DNA from 3 places in the Paenibacillus sp. TY11 genome. Region 3 is predicted to be linked to each of the others. Evidence: riboswitches for the same ligand, from Rfam matches in the RefSeq annotation. Region 3 holds a riboswitch; each other region holds the start of a gene.

Region 1 (2,270 bases), on a different contig from region 3:
AGGAGCGGTGACCTTGGCTGCGATTCTTTCGGCGGTAGGTGTCACCAAGACTCCACTGCGTGAACAAAAAATCCTTGTCTTCGGCCCCGGGGCGGCAGGTATCGGTAACGCTGATCAAATTCGGGGTGCTATGATCGAGGACGGCCTTCCCGCGGAAGATTCATTCAAGTTCTTTTGGGCCTTTGATTATCGCGGGCTGTTAACGGAAGATATGGAAGAAATATTAGACTATCAGAAACCGTATGTGCGTAAAAAGGAAGAAGTCAGCTCATGGGCCCGGTCGGATGACGGCAAAATACCGCTGCTGGAGGTCATCCGTCAGGTGAAACCTACGATTTTGATTGGAACTTCCGGTGTAGCAGGTGCCTTTTCTGAGGAGATCATCAAGGAGATGGCGAAGCATGTAGAACGCCCGATCATTATGCCCATGTCCAATCCTACAAATCTTGCAGAAGCGGTACCCGAGGATTTGATCCGGTGGACCGATGGCAAAGCACTGATCGCTACCGGAAGTCCCTTTGAGCCCGTCAACTATAACGGTACGAAATTTGAAATTGGACAGGCGAACAATGCCTTTGTTTTTCCGGGACTTGGTCTGGGTGCGATTGTGGTTCAAGCCAAAAGGTTCACACCTGCGATGTTTACAGCCGCAGCAGATGCCGTTGCCAATGGTGTAGATTCGAATAAGCTTGGCGGTGCGCTTCTCCCTCATATCCGAAAATTACGTGATGTTTCGTACGCTGTTGCGGTTGCGGTTGCGAAAGCCGCGATTCAGGATCAGGTAGCTCAGGCACACATTTCAGATGTGGAACAAGCTATACGAGATGCGATGTGGAAACCGGAATATACGAAGGTCAAAGCAGTGGAAAGTGCAATACATCACCCTCACTAATGCTTCACTGGGAATTGCCTGTTCTGACAGGCAGGATACAGCGTTCCGGCAACGGTTTGACATAACGTATGAACGAATGTACAGTAATACTCAAAAGAATAGGAAGTCCACTAGGGGAGCCACTATGGCTGAGACAAGAACGTATCTTGGACCCTTGGAACCTGATCTAGTTCGTACTAGCGTAGGAAAGTGGAGCCTTCGTATATAAGCTCACATGCTTTTTTTGCGTATTGTGCCTATAATGAAGCCGCTCCAGTTTTTCGGGGCGGCTTTTTAGCGTTGTTCCGGGAATTGTATCTTACGGGACTTCTTGTTCTCCATTTTTGTTGGAGGTGGGGAAAATGAGTTTTACGCAAGAGCTCCGTCGGCAGGCGGATAGCATTTTTCAAGCGATTTTTGAGCATCCCTTTGTAAGAGGTATTGCTGCAGGAAGTTTAGCAAGGGAACAGTTGATTCACTATGTAAAACAGGACTTTGAATATTTGAATGCCTACATGCGGATATATGGAATCGCGATCTCCAAATGCACGAGCCGGGAGGACATGGCTGTATTTAACGAACAGATCTCTTTTATTCTCCACAGCGAGGTTCATCCGCATCAAAATTTCTGTGCTGTCGCAGGTGTGACCTATGAAGAGTTGCAGGGATATCCGCTCGCTCCGTCGGCTCATCATTATATCCGTCACATGCTGACGGTCGCGCATGAGGGCAGTCTGGGCGAGATCATGGCTGTGCTGCTGCCGTGTATGTGGACGTATGTTGAGATTGGCCACAGGCTGCTGGATGAAGTAAGGCCGGATGAGTCCCATCCGTTCTATGAATGGATTTGCTTCTATGGAAACCAGCTTGAAGATACAACAGTCAAGTTCCGAGACCGTGTAGATGCTTGGGCGGAAGGCGCAACGGCTGCTGAGCGGGAACGGATGATTGAGCATTTTATGCTGAGCTGCCAGCTGGAATATAGGTTCTGGGATATGGCTTATAAACAGGAAGAATGGCCAGTCCAGATGCAGGCTGCGGTCTTGGAATAATCAGCCTGGCGATTCGATGCGTAAAGTACGGTTAATGCCCCATTGACCATCGAACTACAGATGCTGACGTAAATTGCGATTTTAATAGATGAGAGAGGATAAACATGATGAGTACATGGGAAAAAGGTTGTTCAAAACTCCTGACAAAGGTACAAAACAACAAGCCACTCGTTCACAATATGACCAACATGGTGGTCACCAACTTTACAGCCAACGGCCTGTATGCGCTGGGCGCTTCGCCAGTGATGGCTTATGCACCTGAGGAAGTTGCAGATATGGCAAAAATAGCGGGCGCCGTCGTGTTAAACATCGGTACACTGAACCGCGAACTGGTAGATGCCATGATC
Region 2 (2,270 bases), on a different contig from region 3:
AATGTATTGCTGCTGGATGAGCCTACCAACTATTTGGATGTAGAGCATATTGAATGGCTTACGCGATATTTGAAGGATTATCCCTATGCTTTTATCCTTATTTCACATGATACTGAATTTATGAACCAGGTCGTTAATGTTATTTACCATCTTGAATTTGCCAAGATGACCCGTTATTCAGCTAACTATGAAAAGTTTCTTGAAATGGCGGATCTGAACAAAGCTCAGCATATTGATGCTTATGAGAAGCAACAGGACTTTATTAAGAAACAGGAAGATTTTATTCAGCGTAATAAAGCGCGTGCATCTACATCAGGCCGAGCAAAGAGCCGTGAAAAGCAACTTAATCGGATCGAACGTATTGATAAGCCTGAAGAAGCCGCGAAGCCAACCTTTCAATTCAAAGAAGCACGTGCGAGCGGAAAGACGGTATTTGAGGGTATTGATTTTGAGATTGGTTATACACATGCCCTTTTGCCTAAAATGTCCATGACGATTGAACGTGGCGAAAAGATTGCAATTGTCGGCTACAACGGAGTCGGTAAATCGACATTGCTCAAAACCATTCTGGGAAAAATTCCACCAATCAGCGGTAAAACCTATCAAGGTGATTTTTTGCAGCCCGCTTATTTTGAGCAGGAAGTAAAGGCGGAGAAAATTACACCGATTGACGATGTGTGGAATGAATTCCCGCATTTGAACCAGCATGAAGTACGAGCGCATTTGGCGCGCTGCGGTTTGAAGAATGAGCATATCACGCGTCCGCTATCTGCGCTCAGTGGTGGAGAACAGGCCAAAGTCCGTCTTTGCAAACTGTTAATGCGTGAAAGCAACTGGGTACTGTTCGATGAGCCTACCAACCACTTGGATGTCAAAGCAAAGGATGAGCTGAAACGTGCCTTGAAGGAATACAAAGGGACCGTATTGCTTGTATCTCACGAACCGGACTTTTACGAGGATTGGGTAACCAAAACGTGGAATGTGGAAGAGTGGTCCAGTAAAGTTAATTAAAATCAACTAAAATCCAGTTCAAGCATATTTCACACGAAGTGGGGTTTGCAGAATTAGAAAAATATGCTAAGCTATCTTTAGCTGATACAATAAAATAGTCACACTAGGGGAGCCGCCCATGCGGCTGAGACGGAATAAATGGATTTCGGACCCTTTGCACCTGATCTGGGTTATGCCAGCGTAGGGAAGTGAGCGCCGTACAAACAAGGTAACATCATCTTTACTTTTGTTTGTGCGTGGGACGATATACGTATACGGATATAATTATCCGTTCGATTATTGGACGTTCGTTAAACCACTTCCTTTGGGGAAGTGGTTTTTTACGTTTCGTTCATTTTAATTTGTTCGAGCTACCGTAGACGGATTCACATACAATCCCCTTTCATTACTGCTGGTAAACGTGGCTGGTTAAGCTTAGATCCATTAGTCCAATGTGAGGTGAAGATAAGATCGAATTACACGCAATTACGATGGAAAAGGGCACTCTTGCACAAGCGGTCCAAGTGGCTGCTGCTATTTGTCCGTATGTTCATTATGTACACGCACGTTTGAAGCAGAAGGGTGCCTCTGCATTGCTTTCTTTGACTCGCAGCATGGTGGAACAAGAAGTTCCTTTGCAGCAAATTGTAGTAAATGACCGTGTGGATGTAGCTTTACTTACCTTGGCCGGAGCTGTCCAGCTACCAGCTAATGGATTGCCTGTTGTGGATGTGAAAAGCCTACTTCCAAAGGGTACACGCTGTGGAGTGTCTGTACATTCCTTGGAGGAGGCGCAGACTGCCGAACGGGCAGGAGCGGACTATGTACTCTATGGTCATGTATATGAGACCCATTGTAAGCCCGGTGTTGTACCACGGGGGATAGTACAGCTTGAGCACATATGCAGGCTGTCGAACATTCCTGTGATTGCGCTGGGCGGCATACAACCGCACCATATTCCGGAGCTGTATATTGCAGGAGCAAGCGGAATTGCGGTGATGTCTGGTATATGGGAGGCCGAGTCACAAGTTGCAGCTGCGATGGAATATAGGCGAATGGCAGATCTTGTAGTTCACAGCTTGTAGCTGGGAAACGAGATTAGAAGAAAGCTGAAAGCAGAATGGTTTATGGAGAGGAGACACGGAACAAATGCTAAAGATACACACAGAGACAAAAGCGATAGGACACGCTGAATGCTTGGTCATAGGTGGAGGTGTCATCGGCAGTTCCATTGCTTATCATGTGGCTAAGGAGGGACGAAGTACGATCATGCTGGAACG
Region 3 (2,270 bases):
ATGATCAGCGCTTGGGCAAGAAGTCGTTTGTGAAGGCTTTATCCACTTCCAAAGGTTTACTGAGCAACTTGCGTTCGTACATCCAGTCCGAATAGTTTTGCCATACCTCCGCTTTTTGCACGCCCCATTGCGCGGCATCGTCTTGATAACGCGGGCTTAGCCATTTTTGGCTGGCGAGTACCAATTTTTTGTCCAATTCCGGCACAGCTTTGCTTAAGATATCCGCGGCTTGTTCCGGATGGGCGATGGTGTATTCATAGCCTTGTGCCGTAGCATCCATGAACGCTTTGACTAGCTCGGGATCATTTTTAATCGTCTGTTCATTGCTCACAATCACAGGCGTATAGTAATCGAGGCTTTTGGAATAATCTTTTACATACAGCATATCCAATGGCTCACCCCGAAGTTGAGCCTCGATCCCGGTCCAAGCGTAGAAAATCCAGGCAAAGTCAATATCCCGCTTCACGGCTGTAAAGTAGTCTGCATTGCCCATGTTGACGATCTTTACTTTGCTCACATCGCCTTTTTCTGAATCCATGATGGATTTCATGACCGCTTCTTCTACGGGTGAACCCCAACCGCCGTATTTCTTACCTTCAAAATCTTTCGGGCTTTTAATTCCGCGATCTACCGGGGCTGCGAAGCCAGAGGTATTATGCTGAATCACCGCAGCGATGGATACGAGCGGTACGCCCTGCGTACGAGCTTGTGTAACGCCTTCTTGGTAGCTGATACCAAAAGGTGCAGCATTAGAAGCAACCATTTGATCGGCTCCGCCTGAACCGGGTTGAACAATTTGGACATTCAGGCCCGCTTTTTCGTAAAATCCTTTATCCTTGGCAACATAGAGTCCCGTATGATTCGTATTTGGTGTCCAGTCGAGCACGACTTTAACATCTTTGAGCCCCTTTGTCGGGGTGGACGTTTGAGTGTCGGTAGCGGGAGCCGCCTCTTGGGATGTAGGTGGACTTCCGCCGCAAGCGGTCAGGATCAGGGCCATAAGCCACAGACTGATCAGTCCCAGGCTTAACATTTTCATGCGCTTCATTGTTGTGTTCTCTCCTTTTAATTACCCGTTATCCGTCCAATCAGACAGCTTATGTTCCCCATTTTCATAAAAATAACATCTGCCGGACGCTATCTTTCCAACAACCTAATCTTCAACAAAAAAAAGCGCCCCGAGATTCCGGGACGCTTGCGCTTGTATATACCAAAGTAAGGGATGGTCCTATGTAAAAAAAGGCACATCTTGCTTAAGCATTCCTACGCTGGCATTACCCAGATCAGGTTGTAAGGGTCAGTGTCTTGGGACACACTCTCAGCCGGCCGATTCCAGCACCCCTGGCATTGTATGGTTTAATGGGTTCGTTTATTCGGGTTTACTACGACGATTATATGCCTTGAAGGCAGGTCTGTCCAGCATTGAGGAAGAGATGACGGTTCATTTGTCGAACGACAGGGTACACTTTTACTGTGAGCTAGATCTGAAAATGAACATGAATCAATCAGCACCGATCGGGTCATGTTATTTTCAGAACAGCTGCGTAGGTATATTCAGATGGGCTGGTGTCAAATGGCATGGCCGTAGAAATTCTAATTCGTGAAAAGGAGTTGTTGTACTGTGGGTAAAACGGAAACATTGGATCGCAGCCAACTGGAACAAGCCATTGTGAAGGCTTTGGATAACAACAAATTTTGCTCGTTAGGTACGGTAGAGGGTGGCAAACCGAAAGTACGCTATATGGCCCTTTTTAACGATGGAATGAACATTCATCTGGCGACGGATCGCAAAACGCATAAAGTGGATGAGCTAAAGGACAATCCGAATGCTTATCTGCTATTGGGTTATGAAGTTGGCGGTACGAAGGAAGTCGTAGAAGTGGAGGCTACTGTCCAGATTACAGCTGATGAAGGGCTGCGCAAACAAGTGTGGAACGATTCCTTGAAGGAATGGTTTTCCGGACCGGATGATCCCGATTATGTCATTTTGGACGTGAATCCGACTCGTATTGAGTATGTGGGTCAACAAACTGAGCGCCAGGTGTGGAAGAAATAGAAACGAATATAAATGGATAAGCCAGTGAATCTCCGATTCTTTTAGGAGGTTTGCTGGTTTTTTATTTTGTGAGAAAACTAATTATTTTTTCATAAATAATTTAAGTAAATGACTACTCTTTTGTCCGGCGTTGGATTAAAATAGAAATGGTGGGTTCAAAGCTTACATATATGTGCAAAAGTATGTATATGAAGCATACACCTTAATGAGGAGG

Evidence for each region. Region 3 has a riboswitch for thiamine pyrophosphate ahead of AC6EJC_RS20980 (ABC transporter substrate-binding protein). Riboswitches for the same ligand answer to the same signal wherever they lie in the genome.
Region 1: another riboswitch for thiamine pyrophosphate. It lies ahead of tenA (thiaminase II); the one in region 3 lies ahead of AC6EJC_RS20980 (ABC transporter substrate-binding protein).
Region 2: another riboswitch for thiamine pyrophosphate. It lies ahead of AC6EJC_RS08085 (thiamine phosphate synthase); the one in region 3 lies ahead of AC6EJC_RS20980 (ABC transporter substrate-binding protein).

The regions. Positions count from the first base shown of each region.
Region 1 covers NZ_JCBAIQ010000043.1:15,699-17,968, forward strand. Annotated here, with positions in the region: gene AC6EJC_RS26115 (NAD-dependent malic enzyme) at 1-892, shown strand, start outside; TPP riboswitch at 995-1,097, shown strand; gene tenA (thiaminase II) at 1,234-1,923, shown strand; gene thiM (hydroxyethylthiazole kinase) at 2,031-2,270, shown strand, end outside.
Region 2 covers NZ_JCBAIQ010000006.1:98,929-101,198, forward strand. Annotated here, with positions in the region: gene AC6EJC_RS08080 (ABC-F family ATP-binding cassette domain-containing protein) at 1-1,011, shown strand, start outside; TPP riboswitch at 1,107-1,215, shown strand; gene AC6EJC_RS08085 (thiamine phosphate synthase) at 1,482-2,075, shown strand; gene thiO (glycine oxidase ThiO) at 2,140-2,270, shown strand, end outside.
Region 3 covers NZ_JCBAIQ010000021.1:63,682-65,951, forward strand. Annotated here, with positions in the region: gene AC6EJC_RS20980 (ABC transporter substrate-binding protein) at 5-1,048, opposite strand; TPP riboswitch at 1,244-1,353, opposite strand; gene AC6EJC_RS20985 (pyridoxamine 5'-phosphate oxidase family protein) at 1,622-2,056, shown strand.